Regions from separate parts of the Bacillus halotolerans genome, predicted to be linked through region 1. Evidence: riboswitches for the same ligand, from Rfam matches in the RefSeq annotation. Region 1 holds a riboswitch; each other region holds the start of a gene.
What was found. A riboswitch is a leader RNA that binds a small molecule or an ion and turns the genes downstream of it on or off. The one in region 1 is predicted to bind S-adenosylmethionine.
Positions count from the first base shown of each region.

Region 2: it holds a riboswitch for S-adenosylmethionine, as region 1 does, so the genes downstream of both, DIC78_RS21355 (2-hydroxyacid dehydrogenase) here and metN (methionine ABC transporter ATP-binding protein MetN) in region 1, are expected to answer to the same signal.
Region 3: it holds a riboswitch for S-adenosylmethionine, as region 1 does, so the genes downstream of both, DIC78_RS01580 (phosphoadenylyl-sulfate reductase) here and metN (methionine ABC transporter ATP-binding protein MetN) in region 1, are expected to answer to the same signal.
Region 4: it holds a riboswitch for S-adenosylmethionine, as region 1 does, so the genes downstream of both, mtnW (2,3-diketo-5-methylthiopentyl-1-phosphate enolase) here and metN (methionine ABC transporter ATP-binding protein MetN) in region 1, are expected to answer to the same signal.

Region 1 covers NZ_CP029364.1:2,890,799-2,895,960, forward strand. The annotation lists gene gcvH (glycine cleavage system protein GcvH) at 1-316, shown strand, start outside; gene DIC78_RS14745 (YusG family protein) at 372-608, shown strand; gene DIC78_RS14750 (toprim domain-containing protein) at 686-1,039, shown strand; gene DIC78_RS14755 (thioredoxin family protein) at 1,051-1,371, shown strand; gene DIC78_RS14760 (SCP2 sterol-binding domain-containing protein) at 1,479-1,823, shown strand; SAM riboswitch class I at 1,938-2,044, shown strand; gene metN (methionine ABC transporter ATP-binding protein MetN) at 2,150-3,175, shown strand; gene metP (methionine ABC transporter permease MetP) at 3,168-3,836, shown strand; gene metQ (methionine ABC transporter substrate-binding lipoprotein MetQ) at 3,850-4,671, shown strand; gene DIC78_RS14780 (carboxymuconolactone decarboxylase family protein) at 4,754-5,131, shown strand.
Region 2 covers NZ_CP029364.1:4,092,571-4,097,732, reverse strand. The annotation lists gene DIC78_RS21365 (MFS transporter) at 1-899, opposite strand, end outside; gene DIC78_RS21360 (FGGY-family carbohydrate kinase) at 993-2,471, opposite strand; gene DIC78_RS21355 (2-hydroxyacid dehydrogenase) at 2,488-3,510, opposite strand; SAM riboswitch class I at 3,608-3,699, opposite strand; gene DIC78_RS21350 (molybdopterin oxidoreductase family protein) at 3,848-5,162, shown strand, end outside.
Region 3 covers NZ_CP029364.1:353,333-358,494, reverse strand. The annotation lists gene pyrK (dihydroorotate oxidase B electron transfer subunit) at 1-72, shown strand, start outside; gene DIC78_RS01595 (dihydroorotate dehydrogenase) at 72-1,007, shown strand; gene pyrF (orotidine-5'-phosphate decarboxylase) at 976-1,695, shown strand; gene pyrE (orotate phosphoribosyltransferase) at 1,692-2,324, shown strand; SAM riboswitch class I at 2,469-2,574, shown strand; gene DIC78_RS01580 (phosphoadenylyl-sulfate reductase) at 2,733-3,434, shown strand; gene cysP (sulfate permease) at 3,446-4,510, shown strand; gene sat (sulfate adenylyltransferase) at 4,559-5,162, shown strand, end outside.
Region 4 covers NZ_CP029364.1:554,019-559,180, reverse strand. The annotation lists gene DIC78_RS02630 (carbon-nitrogen family hydrolase) at 1-529, opposite strand, end outside; gene DIC78_RS02625 (pyridoxal phosphate-dependent aminotransferase) at 623-1,819, shown strand; SAM riboswitch class I at 1,858-1,958, shown strand; gene mtnW (2,3-diketo-5-methylthiopentyl-1-phosphate enolase) at 2,043-3,260, shown strand; gene mtnX (2-hydroxy-3-keto-5-methylthiopentenyl-1-phosphate phosphatase) at 3,257-3,964, shown strand; gene DIC78_RS02610 (methylthioribulose 1-phosphate dehydratase) at 3,922-4,551, shown strand; gene DIC78_RS02605 (1,2-dihydroxy-3-keto-5-methylthiopentene dioxygenase) at 4,567-5,103, shown strand; gene DIC78_RS02600 (YkvA family protein) at 5,144-5,162, opposite strand, start outside.

The DNA.
Region 1 (5,162 bases):
CAAAATCGGCATTACCCATTTTGCCCAATCCGAGCTCGGAGATATCGTGTTTGTTGAGCTTCCTGAAGTCGGCGCTGAAATTAAAGCGGACGAGCCTTTCGGAAGTGTAGAATCCGTAAAAACGGTATCTGAGCTTTACGCACCGATTAACGGAACTGTAGTGGAAGTAAACGAAGATCTTGATGACAGCCCGGAGTTCGTCAACGAATCTCCGTATGAAAAAGCATGGATGATCGTCGTTGAACCGTCTGATGCGTCTGAAATTGAAAAACTAATGACAGCAGAGCAATACGAAGAGATGACACAGCAAGACTAAAACCGGATAGCTGAGCAGGCAATTGGATACGCTAACGCTATGGGAGGTGTCCAATATGGCTTTCAGCAAACAAAAGCTCGATGTCACCAATGATGTGACAGGCCGCTTTCAAAATGGCCGGCTCTCGTTATATCATGAAGATGAGATGATCGGCCAAATGACAGGCATGAATGAATATGAGCTTAAGTCCGGTTTTACCTATGAAAATGAAAAGTTTTATAAGACAGCCGACGTGGTTTCAGGAGACGATCAGAAATATGTGGATTGTGACTACGAAAGCGGCTGGTGTTAATGTTGGCGGTGAATTTCACTGCCTTCTTTTACAATCTGAACGTTTCAAATTTGACGCGGCAGGTGAAGCAGATGAACATGGACGAGCTGGAAAAAGTCTTGATTGTTGAAGGGAAATCAGATAAAGAAAAGATTGAAAGCGTCCTGAATGAGCCAGTGCGCATTATCTGCACAAACGGAACAATCAGCCAGCTGAAGCTGGAGGAATTGGCTGACGAGCTTTACGAGAAGGACGTCTATATTTTGGTTGATGCCGATGAATCGGGCGAGAAATTGAGAAAACAGCTGAAAAGGGAATTTAATGAAGCCTTCCATATACATATCGACAAAGCCTATAAGGAAGTCGCGGCGGCGCCCAGACACCATATAGCATCTGTATTGCTGAGCGCAAATCTGAATGTCCATACGATTTTTCTTGAAAGAAAGACCTGAGGTGTTATAGTATGAAAGAACTCCAAGAACAAGAACTTGAACACATTACTGATGATGTGTATCTCCTATATTTATATACTCCGTTTTGCGGGACCTGCCAGCTGGCAAGCAAAATGCTGACAGTCGTCGAAGAAATGCTTCCGTCTGTCGCCTTCTATAAAAATAATCTCAACTATTCACCGGCGTTTGCTAAAGCATATCAAATTGAAAGCGTCCCTTGTTTTCTGCTGTTTAAGGGCGGGAAAGTAATTGAAAGAGGGTATGCGTTTCATTCCGTTTCTTACTTATATGAGCTGATCAAACAAAAATCATCTTCTGCATCTCATTTATGACATTTTTCTCGGCGCATTCCAATGAAATTGTCGTTCGTTTTATAAAGGGGTTCTTGCGCTGAGGAGAGAAATGTGTATGTATGACCAACAAATAGGAGGTTGTACAAATGGAGAAAGCGGAAGTTTTAGAAGATGATTACCAGCATCTGTTTTTAAAACCCCTTTTGAACACTTCAACATTGCTCATTACCTTCCAAGGAGAAACAGAAGCCTTAACCGTCTCAATAAACGAACAAGGGGAAATGAAAAAGATTTCTCCGCCCCACACGTCCAACCTGACCTTTTATGGAAACCAAACAGAAATCATTGATCTTTTGCATGGAGACATTTCCCTTCAGCACCTGATCCAGAGCGGAAGCCTAAAGGTAAAGGGTTCATTCAGAGCGCTGTTAAAGCTGGAAGCCATTCTGTGGCTGACTAATGGTTTTTTTCAGAGGATTCTAAAGAATTGAAAAATAGTAAATTATTATAATAGTAAAAGTTGACATCATTTATTTTATTGACATTTTATCATTCGCCATGCTATTCTACATTAAGAATTTCCGGACGAAAAAGACTATATATTTCTCTTATCAAGAGAGGTGGAGGGAAGTGCCCTATGAAGCCCGGCAACCATCAACACTGTTGAAATGGTGCCAATTCACACGAAGCGTTCAGCTTTGAAAGATGAGAGAAAGGCGTTTTATATAAGCCTTTCTGCTCAAGTATGCAGAAAGGCTTTTCTTTTGCAGAAAAAACCGGAAGATTTCTTAGAATAGTGTTAAGGCAGGTGATCGCTTTGATCAATCTTCAGGATGTTTCAAAAGTGTATAAGTCGAAACATGGAGATGTCAATGCTGTCCAAAATGTCTCGCTTTCCATAAAAAAAGGTGAGATTTTTGGAATTATAGGATATAGCGGAGCTGGTAAAAGTTCCTTAATCCGTCTGCTGAACGGACTTGAGAAACCGAGCTCAGGAATCGTGGAAGTGGCGGGAACAAAGATTAATGAAGTAAACGGACGCAATTTAAGAAAAGCACGCCATGAAATCAGTATGATTTTCCAGCATTTCAATTTGCTCTGGTCGCGAACTGTCAGAGATAACATCCTGTTTCCTTTAGAAATTGCCGGGGTGAAAAAAAGCGAGCGGATCAAGCGTGCCAATGAACTGATTAAACTGGTAGGTTTAGAAGGAAAAGAAAAATCTTACCCATCCCAGCTGAGCGGAGGACAAAAGCAGCGGGTCGGAATCGCCAGAGCGCTCGCAAACAATCCGAAGGTTCTCCTTTGTGATGAAGCGACATCAGCTTTAGATCCGCAAACAACTGATTCAATCTTGGATCTTTTGTCCGATATTAATGAAAGACTCGGTTTGACGATTGTGCTGATCACACACGAAATGCATGTCATCCGCAAAATCTGCAACAGAGTCGCTGTCATGGAAAACGGAAAGGTTGTTGAAGAAGGAGAAGTTCTCGATGTCTTCAAGAATCCGAAGGAAGAAATGACAAAACGATTTGTCCAGCAGGTGACTGAGCCTGAAGAAACAAAAGAAACGCTTCAGCATCTTCTTGACGAAAAAGCGTCAGGAACAACGGTTCAGCTCACATTTGTCGGCGAAGCGGCTGAACAGCCTCTGATTACAGAGATGATCAGAAACTTCAATGTCAGTGTCAATATTCTGCAAGGGAAAATCTCGCAGACGAAGGACGGAGCATACGGTTCATTGTTCATCCATATTGACGGTGACGAGGAAGAAGTGCAAAACGTGATCCGGTTTATTAATGACAAACAGGTGAAAGCAGAGGTGATCACGAATGTTTGAAAAATACTTCCCGAACGTTGATGTAACTGAATTATGGAACGCGACATACGAGACGCTTTATATGACGCTGATCTCTTTGGTTTTTGCCTTTGTCATCGGGGTGATCCTCGGTCTGCTGCTCTTTCTCACAAGCAAAGGGAGCCTCTGGCAGAACAAAGCGGTCAACACTGTGATTGCGGCCATTGTCAATGTATTCAGGTCTATTCCGTTCCTCATTTTAATTATTTTATTACTAGGTTTTACGAAGTTTTTAGTCGGCACCATCTTAGGGCCGAACGCGGCACTTCCGGCGTTAGTCATCGGCTCAGCCCCGTTTTACGCGCGGCTTGCTGAAATTGCGCTGCGCGAGGTGGATAAAGGCGTCATCGAAGCTGCGAAATCAATGGGAGCCAAAACATCAACGATTATTTTCAAAGTGTTGCTTCCGGAATCCATGCCGGCCCTTATTTCTGGGATCACGGTTACGGCCATCGCTTTGATCGGCTCAACGGCAATTGCGGGCGCCATCGGTTCAGGAGGCCTTGGAAACCTTGCATATGTAGAAGGATATCAGTCTAATAATACTGATGTGACCTTCGTTGCTACTGTATTTATTTTAATCATCGTTTTCATTATTCAAATGATCGGTGATGTCATAACAAATATAATAGACAAACGATAAGGGAGGATTTACATTGAAAAAGCTATTTTTAGGTGCATTACTGCTTGTATTTGCAGGAGTTATGGCTGCCTGCGGTTCTAATAACGCTGAATCCGGCAAGAAAGAAATTGTTGTTGCAGCTACAAAAACACCGCATGCAGAAATTTTAAAAGAAGCTGAACCATTGTTAAAAGAAAAAGGCTACACACTGAAAGTGAAAGTGCTTAGTGATTACAAAATGTACAACAAAGCCTTAGCTGATAAAGAAGTGGATGCGAACTTCTTCCAGCACATTCCTTACCTTGAGCAAGAAATGAAAGAAAACAAAGATTATAAACTTGTGAATGCCGGCGCGATTCACTTAGAGCCATTCGGTATTTATTCTAAAAAATACAAATCATTAAAAGATCTTCCCGACGGTGCGACAATTATCCTGACAAATAACGTCGCTGAACAAGGCCGTATGCTTGCAATGCTTGAGAATGCAGGATTAATTACACTTGATTCCAAAGTGGAGACAGTCGATGCAACACTGAAAGACATTAAGAAAAACCCGAAAAACCTTCAGTTCAAAAAAGTAGCGCCTGAATTAACGGCAAAAGCATATGAAAACAAAGAAGGAGACGCGGCCTTCATCAATGTGAACTACGCGATCCAAAATAAATTAAATCCTAAAAAAGACGCGATTGAAGTGGAATCAACAAAAGATAACCCTTACGCCAATATCATTGCAGTGAGAGATGGCGAAGAGGATTCTGCAAAAATCAAAGCGCTGATGGAAGTTCTTCACTCTAAAAAGATCAAAGACTTCATCGATAAAAAATATGACGGAGCTGTGCTTCCTGTATCTGAATAAGACTGAAACCCCGGATGAGAAATCCGGGGTTTTTTGGGTATTTTCCTTAAAGCTGTTCATAATAAAAAGGAATGTTAAACAGATGGAGGGATTTTCTTTGAATCAAGATAGAGGAAGCATGCAGGACGCGCTAAAACAATATAAACAAAGTTTAGGCACATTTGAACAGAAGATGCCGATGATGGGAAGAAAGTTTAACGAATTTACCGAACAATGCTTTGCAGCTAATTCACTAACAGAAAGAGAAAAACAGCTGATTGCACTGGGGATCGCCATCAATGCTCAGGACGAATATTGCATGATCTATCACACAAAAGGCTGTCTTGACCAAGGAGCGACGGAAGAAAACATTCTTGAAGCTGTCAGTGTGGCGGCGGCATTCGGAGGCGGAGCTGCCCTAAGCCAAGGTGTGACAGTTGTCCAGCAGTGCATAGAGGAATTTGGAAACACTACGCATTAGAAGAAGGAATATTCCGAAAATCGATTCTCAT
Region 2 (5,162 bases), 1.2 Mb from region 1:
AAAACAGTGAAAATGCCGCAGCCGACTCCTCCAAACCAAATGACGGTGTTTTTCCATCCAAATTTATCACCGACAATTCCAAAAATGAGGTTAAATACAATGTTGCCCAGAAAAATCGTTCCCCAAATCTGCAGCCACACATTAGTTGAAATGCCGTGCTGAGCCATGTGCATCGGCAAAAACACAGGGAAACCATATGTGCCGATGCTGTTGATGATTCTAATCATTCCTCCTGTCAGCACCCGCGGATTGGTAACAAGAATGGTAACCCCTTTTAAAAGCTCCTCCGCCGTTTCTGATCTTTTTCTTTTCTTTTTTTCAAACCGGTCTTTATTAATAAACAACGCGAAGACTGCACCGAGGCATACCCAGAAAATAGAACTCCACAGCGTATTTAAATAACCAAACGTTTTAATTGCATAACTTGAATACCAAGCACCGAAAACAAACATGCCCAGACAATACGCAATCCAAAACCAGCCGACAGCTGTGCTGAGCCTGTTCTGCGGTGTTCTGTAGATGACCCATGTCAAGAAGGAATAAGCAAAAAGCGGGTATCCTAAGCCTTTAATAAAGTAAGTCACATACATGACAGGCAGATTTAGCTGTTCAAATCCGAAGACGATAAAAGCCGCTGTACCGATCACATAAAACAACAACCCCATAAACATCGTCCGCTTTACGCCAAATGCTTCCAGACACACACCCGAAAACCATGAAGCGATGGCCAGTGAAATGCCGTATATACTAAAAATCGAAGCGGATTGCTGAACGGTGAGCCCATTTTCAATCAGAAAAGGACTGAGCCATCCTTGTTCAAGACCGTCTCCCATCATAAACAGCACAACCCCTAAAAACCCCCATGCCAGCCGCTTTGGTATACCAATTTTATCTAACATATCTGTATCCTCCTTAGATGCTTATCTCAATTACCGTATTACCTCATTAAAGTAATAAAATGTATAATTCCTCAATTGGCGGCAAATTCCGCCTTATACTAATACCTTGTTTCCCGATGACGGCTCTAACCCTGAAAAGAAGCGTTGGACCTGCTTCCACTCCTCGTATAAAGTCATTTCTATCCGGCAATCCTGCGGTTCTATCACCCGAACACTTCCAGACATTTCTTCGGTCAATCTATAGGCCTCATTGCAAACCACAGCAGCACCAACGACTGATGCATGACTGTACCCTTCTTTGACATAGATTTTTTTCTGAAGAAGATTGGCAATATATTGTGTAAATGCTCTGCTTTGGAATCCGCCTCCGCATCCCCACACATAGTCACGATCAAACGGAGTGATCTCTGTTAAAATGTCAAAGTTCCATTTGATTGAACATGCAATCTCCTGTAAGGCCGCGCGTACAAAATGCGCTCTGCTTAAATGGGCTGAAAGCGGTACATCAAAGAGAAAGCCGCCTTTCGTCAGGGCGTTTTTTTCTGCCGATAAATACGAACCGAGGGAAGATACACATGCATGATCTTCCTTAGCAAGAGCAGCAATCTCTTCTTCCATCACATCGTACTGTTCATTCGGATAGAAAATATCCTTTAGTTTTTGAAAATTCAGACCCGTTACCCCGGGATTTGTCTCCGCAAGCCACTGTCCTTGATCTGTGTGGCAGTTCAGCCAGGCTTTATTTTGTCTGTCCTCATGAATTTCACCAATAATTTTGGTAATCGGTGTTGTCGTACCTGATACTATGACTGCGTCTCCCAGAGCAGCACCAGTGCTTTTGACAGCAAGCTGTGTATCTCCCCCACCCGCTATAACCTTCGCATGATGTGATAGTCCCAATTCTGCCGCATACTCATCTGTTATCGATCCAATGACTGTTCCCGCTCTTACTAGAGGCGGAAGAATAGATGGCGAGAAACCGAATATATTGCACATCTCTTCTGACCATGTATTTTGTTTTACATCAAACAGCAGCGTTTCCGTCGCCTGTGACGGTTCATATGTCAATACTCCGCTCAACTGATACGTCACCCAATCACTGATGCTTGTGAAGCTTGCAGTTTTTTCCCATAAGGAGGGCTGGCGGTGCTTTAAACCATAAAGCTTGAGCGCTGAAAAAAGCGCAGTCGGCAGACGGCCTGTTCGGCTGTATACTTCTTCCCGATTCGGTATGTTTTCCTCCCACTCCCTGCCCCGATTGTCAATGTTGGGCAGACCGAGGAAAGACTCACCATTTTGATCAAACAGCACGATCCCCTGTCTTTGACTTGTTGAAGTGAGACCAATAATTTCAATATGATGAGAACGAGAAATCGCACGTTTAGCCAGATTCATGATTTGATTCCACAGCGCCTGTGGAGAAAAATAGCGGCTGTCCGGGTAAAGCGGCTCGGTCGTATATACAATGTCCTCCCGTTCAACCGTTTGAACGCTTCCCGACACACTTACGACCGCAACTCTTGCATTGCCAGTGCCAATGTCAAATACGAGATAACCTTTTTGTTTCGTCATCCTGATGCCCTCCTTTTTACACCTCTGCTTTAAGATCGTTTTTGTTATATAAAGTCGGAATATTGAGAGTTTTTTCATCCCTCCACTTTTTAAGCGCTTCGTTCAGAATGGTAACGTGATGATCCTCTACTTCAAATGTTGCTCCTGCTAAATGCGGTGTTGCCAGAACATTAGGCAATGAAATAAATTCATAATCCGATTGCTCTGGCGGCTCATGATAAAAAACGTCTAATATCGCACCCCTGATTTTACTTTCTTTCAGTACAGATAAAAGATCCTCTCGGTTTACCACGACAGCTCTTGATGTATTCACGAAAATGGCGCTCTCTTTCATCAAGTCAAAATACGGCCGATCAATGAGGCCAAGCGTATCATCTGTACGCGGCAGATGAACAGAAACGATATCACTATCTGAAAATACCTTCTCCAGAGATACTTTTTCATATTGCGGATAATCGTGCTGTACGTATGGATCGTAATACAAAACCTTGCAGTCAAACGCAGTCAGCAGTTTTGCAATTCTTTGCCCAACCGCTCCGAATCCGACCATACCCACGGTTTTTCCTGTTATTTCATTACCTTTGAATTTGGCATATGCCTGCAAATAATCGCTGTTCCATTTTCCATCCTTTAGCCATTGATTAGAGGTATTCGTGTGCCGGAGAAATGAAATCACATTTCCAATAAACATTTCAGCAACAGCTTGTACGTTGCGCCCAGGTGTATAGAAAACCGGAATGTCTCTGTTTGACGCTGCTGCCACATCAACATTGGAAGGCATTCCCCTGCATACTCCTACAAATGAAAGTTCCGGCATTGATGCAAACACGTTTTCTGTCACCTGATCAAGCTCAGTAATCAAACCCGTCGCATTTGATCCTTTTAATAGCTGAATCAATTCATCTTCCCTGTATGCCCGGCCGTTTTCTTTCCAAGACTGATAAACAACGGAACCGAACAATTCTTCAAGCTCTTTTCGTCCTTCTTCGTTGTACGGTGCTGTAATCAAAACCGTCATGATGCAAAACATCCTTTTCATCGTTATTTTTCACACAAAAAAATCTCTCTCCAAAGATGGAAAGAGATTCATGTATAGGCGCACTCTGCCACAGACAGAAGCCGGTATAAACCTTACTTTCCTATCTTTCAAGCTGACGCTTGCTGGAATTGGCACAATAATGTTGCCGAGGTTTCATAGGGCCAGTCCCTCCACCTCTCTTGATAGAAAATGTTTTGTATGTAATTTTCAGAATTGAGAATACGTTAATCATAAAGAAGACCCAGATTGATGTCAATGTCTTTTTTTCAGAATTGACGTTATCATTCGAAATGTTATAATTCTTACAATATATCTAACTAGGGAGAGGAACTGGGCTATGAAATCGTTCGCCACTCAACAAAACGGCATTTTTAAATCCGTTTGCTCACTGGACTGCCCGGACCAGTGCGGATTGCTGGTACATAAAAAAGACGGGAAAATTGTGAAAGTGCAGGGTGATCCTGATCACCCCGTGACAGCCGGAAATATATGCAACAAAGTACGAAATATGGCTGAGCGCCTCTATGATGAAAAGCGGCTGACGACTCCGCTGAAACGAACAGGTGTGAAGGGCGAGGCAGAGTTTAAACCAATTTCTTGGGAAGAAGCGATTGACACCATCACATCCCGCTGGAAACAGCTGATTGATGAAGAAGGAGCTGAAAGCATACTGCCTTACAGCTTTTACGGCAATATGGGAAAATTAACGGCTGAAGGAATGGACCGCCGCTTTTTTTACCGCTTGGGCTCAAGCCAGCTTGAGCGCACGATTTGCAGCAAAGCCGGATCAGAGGGCTATAAATATACCATGGGTGTGAGTGCTGGAATCGATCCTGAAGAAACGATACATACGAAACTGTTTATCTTTTGGGGAATTAACGCAGTCAGCACAAACATGCATCAAATTACAATCGCTCAAAAAGCACGGAAAAAAGGCGCAAAAATTATTGTGATTGATGTGCATAAAAATCAGACAGGGCGTCTCGCAGACTGGTTTATTCCTATAAAACCCGGTACCGACAGCGCGCTTGCCCTTGGCATCATGCACATTTTATTTAAAGAAAACCTCCACGATGAAGCGTTTCTTTCAGCATATACAGTCGGCTATGAAGAACTGTGCGAGCATGTGAAACAGTATCATCCAGAAAAGGTATCCCTGATCACTGGTATCAGTATCGACGATATCTATCAGCTGGCAAAAATGTATGGTGAAACCTCCCCTTCCTTTATCAGAATCGGAAACGGCCTTCAGCATCACGACAACGGCGGAATGATTGTTAGAACGATTGCCTGTCTACCGGCGATTACCGGTCAATGGATGCATACAGGAGGCGGAGCCATCAAACATAACAGCGGGATTTTAGAATATAACACCACCGCGCTTCAGCGTCCTGATTTACTGAAAGGCCGCACACCGAGATCGTTTAATATGAATCAGCTGGGCAGAGTTCTTCTGGAAACAGACCCTCCTGTTCGCTCCCTCTTTATTTATGGGACGAATCCAGCCGTTGTGACGCCAGAAGCGAACAAAGTCAGACAAGGCCTCCTGCGGGATGACTTGTTCACCGTGGTTCATGATTTGTTTTTAACAGAAACGGCCAAATATGCGGACATTGTACTGCCCGCTGCATCTGCTTTTGAAAATACTGATT
Region 3 (5,162 bases), 1.6 Mb from region 1:
GAAAGTGAGACATCCTATGTAAAGGTATGTCTTGACGGACCTGTATTTAAAGCTCAGGAGGTGGCGCTGTAATGCTAGAGGTGAAATTGCCGGGTCTGGATTTGAAAAATCCGATCATTCCCGCATCAGGCTGCTTCGGTTTTGGAAAAGAGTTTGCGCGTTTTTATGATTTGTCTTGTCTCGGAGCAATCATGATCAAAGCTACGACAAAGGAGCCCCGCTTCGGGAATCCGGCGCCTAGGGTAGCTGAGACTGGCGCTGGTATGCTCAATGCAATCGGTCTGCAAAATCCAGGGCTGGAAAGCGTCTTAGAAAATGAGCTGCCATGGCTTGAGCAATTTGATACGCCTATTATTGCCAATGTCGCCGGTTCACAGGTCGAGGATTATGTTGAAGTCGCAGAACTTATCAGCAAAGCGCCTAATGTCCATGCGCTTGAATTGAACATTTCCTGTCCGAACGTCAAAACAGGCGGAATTGCTTTTGGCACAAATCCTGCCATGGCTGCTGATTTGACGAAGGCTGTTAAAAAAGAGTCAGATGTGCCTGTATATGTGAAGCTTTCTCCGAATGTGGCAAACATCACAGAAATTGCGGTAGCGATCGAAGAAGCGGGTGCGGATGGTCTAACGATGATCAACACATTAATCGGCATGAGGCTCGATTTAAAATCAGGAAAGCCAATATTAGCCAATAAAACTGGAGGGCTTTCGGGTCCTGCTGTAAAGCCTGTTGCCATCCGCATGGTGTATGAGGTCAGCCAGGCTGTCAGCATTCCGATTATCGGGATGGGAGGCGTTCAGACGGCCGAAGACGCATTGGAATTTCTTCTGGCTGGAGCAAGTGCGGTTGCTGTCGGAACAGCAAACTTCGTGAATCCTTTCACATGCCCTGACATCATTGAGCAGCTCCCAGCTGTTTTACGCCAATACGGCTATGAATCTGTTGAAGAATGCATCGGAAGGAGCTGGAATCATGAAAAACAACCTGCCCATCATCGCGCTTGATTTTGCATCAGCTGAAGAAACATTGTCGTTTTTAGCGCCTTTTCACAAGGAACCGTTATTTGTGAAGGTTGGAATGGAGCTTTTTTATCAAGAAGGCCCGGCTATCATTGCACAATTAAAAGAAAGAAACTGTGAGATCTTTTTAGATTTAAAGCTACATGACATTCCGACCACGGTGAATAAAGCAATGAAGCGGCTTGCCTGCCTTGGAGTCGATCTCGTCAATGTTCACGCAGCCGGAGGCAAAAAAATGATGGAAGCAGCTCTGGAAGGCTTAGAGGAAGGCACGCCGGCAGGAAAACAACGTCCGTCACTTATTGCGGTAACCCAGCTGACAAGCACTTCTGAACAAATGGTGAAGGATGAGCTGCTGATCAGAAAGCCTCTCATCGACACGGTTGTACACTACAGCAAACTGGCGGAGAATAGCGGACTTGATGGAGTGGTGTGCTCTGTTCATGAAGCGAAAGCCATTTACGAAGCAGTGTCGCCGTCGTTTTTGACGGTGACCCCGGGTATCCGTATGTCAGCAGACACTGCGAATGATCAAGTCCGCGTTGCAACGCCTTCTATAGCAAGAGAAAAAGGGTCATCAGCAATTGTTGTGGGACGCTCTATTACAAAAGCTGCAAATCCGCTAAAAGCCTATGAAGCTGTCAAACTCGAATGGGAGGGAATCAAACAATGAAACAAATCATCGCAAAACATCTATTAGACATTCAAGCTGTATTTTTACGCCCGAATGAGCCGTTTACATGGGCGAGCGGCATATTATCCCCAATTTATTGTGACAATCGCCTTACCCTTTCTTTCCCAGAGGTAAGAAATGATGTTGCTGCAGGCATCAGCAAGCTTATCCAGGAGTATTTCCCGGAAGCTGAGATGATCGCAGGAACAGCGACAGCAGGTATCCCTCATGCGGCATTGGCGGCTGACCGTTTGAACCTGCCGATGTGTTATGTGAGAAGCAAACCAAAAGCACATGGAAAAGGCAATCAAATTGAAGGTGCAGTTCAAAAAGGCCAAAAAACAGTTGTCATAGAAGATTTAATTTCCACAGGGGGCAGCGTACTCGAAGCTGCAGCAGCTCTGAAAACCGCTGGCTGTGAAGTGCTTGGTGTGGTATCAATCTTTACGTATGGACTTCCTAAAGCGCAGGAAGCGTTTGCTGAGGCTGGTCTTCCATACTACTCGTTAACTGATTATGACACACTGACAGAGGTTGCACTTGAGAATGGAAATATTCATTCAGATGACCTGAAAAAGCTGCAAACATGGAAAATGAATCCCGAGTCAAAAGATTGGTTTAAAAATTAAAAAATAAATTTCAGTATTGTGAAGGGCTTTAATGCCTTGCCACGATTGAAAACAGGCCCTTGGGTCTGTTTTTTTATTAATCCTATAAAAAAACTCGGGTTGACTTATGTTAGAATTGTGCTAAAATTTACTACAAATCTGAAAAACTTATCAAGAGCGGCTGAGGGACTGGTCCTATGAAGCCCGGCAACCTGCACAATGTGTAAGGTGCTACTTCCAGCAAAATGTATTCCATTTTGAAAGATAAGGGCTACATGCAGTTCCTGTCTTTCTTTCCGCCGGATTGAAAGTTTTTTATTTTAAGAGGGGCTGTTTACGGAGATAACAGCAGCCGCATCACATTACAATTGGGAAAGACAACCGGCAGAAAGCTACTGTTTGTTTGTCTCCGAAAGGAGGAAAGAAGAAATGTTAACGTACGATAATTGGGAAGAACCAACGATTACATTTCCGGAGGACGATCCTTATAAAGGGGCGCTGTCAGTTTTAAAATGGGCTTACGGCCATTACGGCAATCAGCTTGTTTATGCCTGCAGTTTCGGAATTGAAGGAATCGTTCTGATTGACTTAATCTATAAAGTGAAAAAAGACGCAGAGATTGTATTTCTCGATACAGGGCTTCATTTTAAAGAAACCTATGAAACGATAGAACGCGTGAAAGAGCGCTATCCCGGCCTCAATATCATCCTGAAGAAACCGAACCTTACTCTTGAGGAACAGGCGGAAGAACATGGTGATAAACTGTGGGAAAGAGAGCCGAATCAATGCTGCTATCTCAGGAAGATCGTTCCTTTAAGAGAGGCGCTTTCCGGCCACCCGGCATGGCTTTCCGGCCTGCGCCGCGATCAAGGGCCAAGCCGTGCCAATACGAATTTCTTAAACAAAGATGAGAAATTCAAATCAGTAAAAGTTTGCCCGCTTATCCATTGGACTTGGAAAGACATTTGGAGATACACCTCTCGGAATGAGCTGGACTACAATCCGCTCCACGATCAAGGGTATCCAAGTATCGGCTGCGCGCCTTGTACGTCACCTGCATTTACCGCAGAGGACCTGCGCTCAGGCAGATGGAACGGTATGGCGAAAACAGAATGCGGACTGCATGAATAAGGAGCTGCAAAATGGAATTAGCCGCTATTTTATTTAGCTTGTTTTTCGCAGTGAATATTGGCGCAAGCGGCGCTGCAGCTTCAATGGGAGTTGCTTACGGCTCTGGGGCCGTCAAAAAGAAAACCTACGCTTTGATCATATGTGCCGTTGGTGTTCTGGCCGGGGCTGTCATTGGCGGGGGCGAAGTTGTGAAAACCATCAGCTCTGGGATTATCCCGGAACAGACGATCACGCTGACGATTGTTTGCATCATTATCGGGGCTGCTGCACTGTCGCTTTTTACAGCTAATCTGCTCGGCATTCCTTTATCGACAAGTGAAGTCACGGTCGGGGCGGTTGTCGGTGTGGGCGTTGCGTACAAAGTATTGTTTGTAAACAATCTTCTGATTATTGTTTCATTTTGGATTTTCGTTCCGCTGTTCGCTTTTGGTTTTACATTTTTTGTAGCAAAGCTGTTTCGTTATTTTAAAATCGAAATTACGTCTTCCCGTAAACAAAACATCCTTGGCATCCTTTTGCTATGCGCTGGTTTTTTTGAAGCATTTTCTGCGGGCATGAACAATGTAGCGAATGCTGTTGGACCGTTAGTGGCTGCCGGCGTACTGGATGTAGCGAAAGGAACCCTGTATGGGGGAGTTTTTGTAGCCCTGGGCGCACTGATATTAGGCCGCAGGGTGTTAGAAACAAACGGGAAGAAAATCACGCGGTTTTCAAAAGGGGAAGGCATTCTCCTATCCGGAACAGGAGCAGGGCTGGTGATCATCAGTTCTTTATTTGGAATGCCGGTGCCCTTGGCGCAAGTAACGTCATCGTCTATTATCGGAATAGGCATGGCGAAAAACGGACCAAACGTATTTCATAAACAGGTCGTTCAAACGATGCTGAAAGTATGGATCGTATCGCCGTTTTTATCTTTATCCATCTCCTATCTGCTTGTATCTATGTTTTTAAAGGCGGATTATTATTCAATCTTTATCATGGTAAGTGTGCTTTTAGCGGCAGGCGGTGCCGTCAGCCTGACAAAAGCCATTCGTAAAGAGAGACGCTCTGTCCACGATCAAGGCGGGGGAATCTAACTATTAATCTGAGTTATTTTATCTGTTAACTAGGAGGAAATGAATATTATGAGCTTAGCACCACATGGAGGAAAACTGGTAAACCGAGTAAATGAGTCATATGAGGTAAGCGGCATTCAGAAAGAAATTGAACTTGATTTGATTTCTTTTGCCGACCTGGAATTGATCGGAATCGGCGGATACAGCCCGATCGAAGGCTTCTTTAATGAGAAAGATTACGTATCTGTTGTTGAAAACATGCGTCTTGCTTCTGGTGTTGTATGGTCTATTCCGATCACGCTGCCGGTAGATGCACAAAAAGCAGCCGAACTGTCAGTCGGCGAAACAGTAAAATTAACGTATGACGGAGAAACATACGGCGTTATCCAAATCGAAGACTTATACGTGCCTGACAAACAAAAAGAAGCTGTTAACGTGTATAAAACGGATGATCAGGCTCATCCGGGGGTAAAAAAGCTGTTCAGCCGCGGTGATACATATGTCGGCGGTCCGATCACACTGATTAAAAAAGCTTCCAAACAATTCCCTGAGTTTACATTTGAACCGACGGAAACAAGACGCCAGTTTGCAGAAAAAGGCTGGGAAACAATTGTCGGTTTCCAAACGAGAAATCCTGTTCACAGAGCGCATGAATATATTCAAAAAACGGCTC
Region 4 (5,162 bases), 1.8 Mb from region 1:
CAAGACGGGGCAGAGGCCATTCCGCAGAAATGAACAGCACGTTAGCGCCTTTAGTCGTATGTTTTCTGATCCATTCCGGAAAACGGATATCATAACAGATCAGTCCTGAGCTTTTGACGCCTTCAAGCTCGAAGTATCCGTCCTCGGAACCGGCTGATAAATACTCATGCTCATCCATCAGCTGAAAAAGATGGGCTTTGCTGTACTCTTTAATGATTCGTCCTTCCTTATCTGCGATGAACATTGTATTATAAACATCAGAACCCTTTCTGACAGCAACAGATCCTGCGACAATATGAACCCCGTGTTTTTTTGCGGTTTTTTGCAGCCAGCTTTGAGCAGTGAGCCCGTCTTCATCAGCAAGCTGATCAAGTTTGGCAAGGTCGTAACCAGTCGTCCATAATTCAGGGAGAACAAGAACGTCAGCATATTTACTCTCTTTTTCAATTAAAGATTCAGCCTTTTTTATATTTTCTGAAGGTTTTCCGTATGAAATATCAAATTGAAGACAAGATATGGTCCATTTCATTTTTTAACACCCCATATTTTTCTTTACTTTTTTCATTTAACCATATATGATACTGGACTATCATTTCAAGATTTTTTTAGAAGGTGAAAACAGATGAAATTTGAACATTCTCAAGTGCTGCAGGAACTGCCTAAACAATTCTTTGCTTCTCTTGTGCAGAAAGTGAACCTAAAGCTGAAGGAAGGACATGATGTCATCAATTTGGGGCAGGGGAATCCGGATCAGCCGACGCCCGAGCATATTGTTGAGGAAATGAAGCGAGCCGTTGCTCAGCCTGAAAATCATAAATACTCCTCATTTCGAGGTTCGCACAGTCTTAAATCAGCAGCGGCTGCATTTTATAAAAGAGAATACGGCGTTGAGCTTGATCCGGAAACTGAAGTAGCCGTATTATTCGGCGGGAAAGCCGGTCTTGTCGAGCTGCCGCAATGCCTGCTAAATCCGGGGGATACGATTTTGGTTCCTGACCCTGGCTATCCAGATTATTGGTCCGGTGTCACGCTTGCGAAAGCGAATATGGAAATGATGCCGCTCACTAAGGAAAATGCGTTTCTTCCTGAATACGCAAGCATTTCCCTTGACGTAAGAGAACAAGCGAAACTGATGTACTTGAATTATCCGAATAATCCGACTGGAGCCGTCGCTACCGCAGAATTTTTTAGAGAAACGGTGAGTTTTGCGAAAGAAAACGAAATCTGTGTGGTCCATGATTTTGCTTACGGTGCAGTGGGCTTTGACGGACACAAGCCTTTAAGCTTTTTGCAGACTGAAGGCGCTAAGGATATCGGAATAGAAATTTACACGCTGTCCAAAACATATAATATGGCGGGCTGGCGGGTCGGTTTTGCAGTTGGTAACGCCTCGGTCATAGAAGCGATCAATCTTTATCAAGACCATATGTTTGTCAGTCTTTTCAAAGCAACCCAGCAGGCTGCCGAGGCGGCACTTTTATCTGAGCAGACATGCGTAGCGGAGCAAAATGCCCGGTATGAAAGCAGGCGCAACGCTTGGATAGCGGCATGCAGGGAAATTGGCTGGGATGTAACAGCGCCTGCGGGTTCATTTTTTGCGTGGCTGCCGGTGCCTGAAGGCTATAGCTCTGAGCAATTCTCAGATCTCTTGCTTGAAAAAGCGAATGTGGCGGTTGCAGCAGGAAACGGCTTTGGTAAATATGGCGAGGGGTATGTCAGAGTGGGGCTCTTAACGAGTGAAGCTAGGCTTAAAGAAGCAGCTCATCGAATTGGCAAACTAAACCTGTTTACCCAAAAAAGCATTGACAAGATTCTTTAACGGTGGGATAATTCAAAATAATTTATAAAATCTATATTTTCTTATCAAGAGCAGGCAGAGGGACGAGCCCGATGAAGCCCGGCAACCGACTTGTAAAGCACGGTGCTAATTCTTGCAGCTGGCGGCTGAGAGATAAGATTCGGACGAGAAACGAAACCTCTTTAGACGCATTGCTGTTTGAAGAGGTTTTTTATATGGGTTAAAAAATGAAAGGAGCTCTGGCATGAGTGAATTATTAGCAACATATCTCCTGACCGAGCCGGGAGCCGACACGGAGAAAAAAGCAGAACAAATCGCAACAGGATTGACGGTGGGCTCTTGGACTGATCTGCCTCTGGTGAAGCAGGAGCAGATGCAAAAGCATAAGGGACGGGTTGTAAAGGTCGAGGAGAGAGAGGGACATCTTGCATCAGGAAAACAAGCGGTTATCACAATTGCCTATCCCGAGGTAAATTTCTCACAGGATATTCCGGCATTGCTGACAACTGTGTTTGGCAAGCTGTCGCTGGACGGAAAAATCAAGTTAATAGATCTCGAATTTTCTGTAGCGTTTAAGCGAACACTTCCGGGCCCGAAGTTTGGCGTATACGGCATCCGGAAGATGCTTGGAGAGTTTGAAAGACCGCTGTTAATGAGCATTTTTAAAGGGGTCATCGGAAGGGACCTGAGTGATATTAAAGAACAGCTCAGGCAGCAGGCGCTAGGCGGGGTTGACTTAATCAAAGACGATGAAATTTTCTTTGAGACGGGTTTAGCACCTTTTGAAACAAGAATTACAGAGGGAAAACAAATTTTGAAAGAAACATACGAGCAGACCGGCCATAAAACGCTGTATGCAGTGAATTTGACTGGTAGAACGGCTGAGCTTAAAGATAAAGCAAGACGCGCTGCTGAATTGGGAGCGGATGCGCTTTTATTGAATGTCTTCGCTTACAGTTTGGACGTCATGCAAAGCCTTGCGGAAGATCCGGACGTATCAATCCCCATTATGGCGCACCCAGCAGTCAGCGGGGCATTTACATCCTCACCGTTGTACGGGTTTTCCCATGCTCTTTTGCTCGGAAAATTAAACCGATATTGCGGCGCTGACTTCAGTCTGTTTCCTTCTCCATATGGTTCAGTTGCGCTTCCTAGAGAAGACGCGCTGGCGATTCATGAAGAATGCGTAAGAGAAGATGCCTTTAACCAGACATTTGCCGTTCCGTCTGCTGGTATTCATCCTGGCATGGTTCCGCTTCTCATGCGTGATTTTGGCATCGATCATATTATTAACGCCGGAGGAGGCATACACGGACATCCAAACGGCGCCCAAGGCGGGGGCAAAGCGTTCAGAGCCATTATTGAGGCGGTTTTGGAGGCGCAGCCGATTGAAGAAAAAGCCGGTCAATGCGAAGATTTGAAGCTTGCGCTTGATAAATGGGGAAAGGCTGAAGCCGTATGACGACTCAAAAACCGTTAATTATATGTGATTTTGATGGAACCATCACGATGAACGACAACATTATAAACATTATGAAAACATTCGCTCCGCCGGAGTGGACGGCGTTAAAAGACGGCGTGCTCTCCAAAACGATGTCGATCCAAGAAGGCGTCGGGCGAATGTTCGGCCTTCTGCCGAGCAGCTTAAAAGAGGAGATTACGAGATTCGTATTAGAAGACGCAAAAATCCGGGACGGCTTTCGGGAATTTGTCGCATTTGTTAACGAGCATGAACTCCCGTTTTATGTCGTAAGCGGGGGGATGGACTTTTTTGTCTATCCGCTGCTTGAAGGAATTGTTGAGAAAGATCATATTTATTGCAACCGTGCGTCATTTGAGAACGAATTCATTCATATTGATTGGCCTCATTCTTGCAAAGGCACATGCACAAATCAATGCGGGTGCTGCAAGCCGACTGTTATGAACGAGCTTTCTGAGCCTGATCAATATATCATCATGATCGGTGACTCCGTTACCGATGTAGAGGCGGCAAAGCTGTCTGATCTTTGCTTTGCAAGGGATTATTTATTAAATGAATGCAAGGAGCATCATCTGAATCATATCCCATACCATGATTTTCACGAAATAAAGAAAGCGATTGAAGATGTAACGGAGGTAAAGAAATGGCTGCAAAACAAGAACGATGGCGCGAGCTTGCCGAAGTAAAACGGGAATTGGCAGAAAGAGATTGGTTTCCGGCGACAAGCGGCAACCTGTCCATCAAGGTTTCTGATGAGCCATTGCAATTTCTCGTAACGGCGAGCGGAAAAGATAAACGAAAAGAAACGGATGAAGACTTCCTGTTGGTGGATCAGAACGGAGAGCCTGCCGAAAGCGGATATCATCTGAAACCGTCAGCAGAAACGCTTTTGCATACACATCTGTACAATAAAACAAATGCCGGATGCTGTCTTCATGTTCATACAGTAAACAATAACGTCATCTCAGAGCTGTATGGAGATCAAAATCAAATCACTTTTAAAGGCCAAGAAATTATAAAAGCGCTGGGCATGTGGGAAGAGAATGCAGAAGTGTCCATTCCAATTATAGAAAATCCGGCTCATATTCCGACTCTCGCAGCGCTTTTCGCGGATCAGGTTACTGGAGATTCAGGAGCTGTCCTAATCCGGAACCATGGCATTACTGCTTGGGGAAGAACGGCATTTGAAGCGAAAAGAGTGCTTGAAGCATATGAATTTTTATTCAGCTATCATTTAAAGCTGAAAACACTCCAGCATCAGCTGGTTAAATAAAAGGGGGAACCGCAAATGGCAACAATTCGAATTCATGATGAGGCAAATACAACGATTGAAAATCAAGAGGAAGTGGCAAGCTTTCTGGACAGCCAAGAGGTGATCTATGAGCAATGGGATATCGCCAAGCTCCCTGAACAGCTTTCAGAAAAATATGACCTGTCTGAAGAAGAAAAACAGCAAATTCTTGACACCTTCGACGCTGAAATTAAAGATATCTCAGCCCGCCGCGGCTACAAAGCCCAAGATGTTATTTCTTTGTCTGACGCAAATCCGAAACTGGATGAACTGCTTGAAAACTTTAAAAGAGAACATCACCATACAGACGATGAAGTCCGTTTTATTGTAAGCGGACACGGAATTTTCGTCATTCAAGACAAGGACGGCACATTTTTTGATGTCCGTTTAAACCCTGGAGATTTAATCTCGGTACCTGAAAATATCCGCCATTATTTCACGCTTCAAGAGGATCGAAAAGTTGTGGCGGTGCGGATCTTTGTAACATCTGAAGGCTGGGTTCCGATTTATGAAAAAGACAGCGTGAACCAATAAGAAGAAAAAGCCCCGTCCATAAAGGCGGGGCTTTTTTTGCTTATCGTAAACGCCATTCT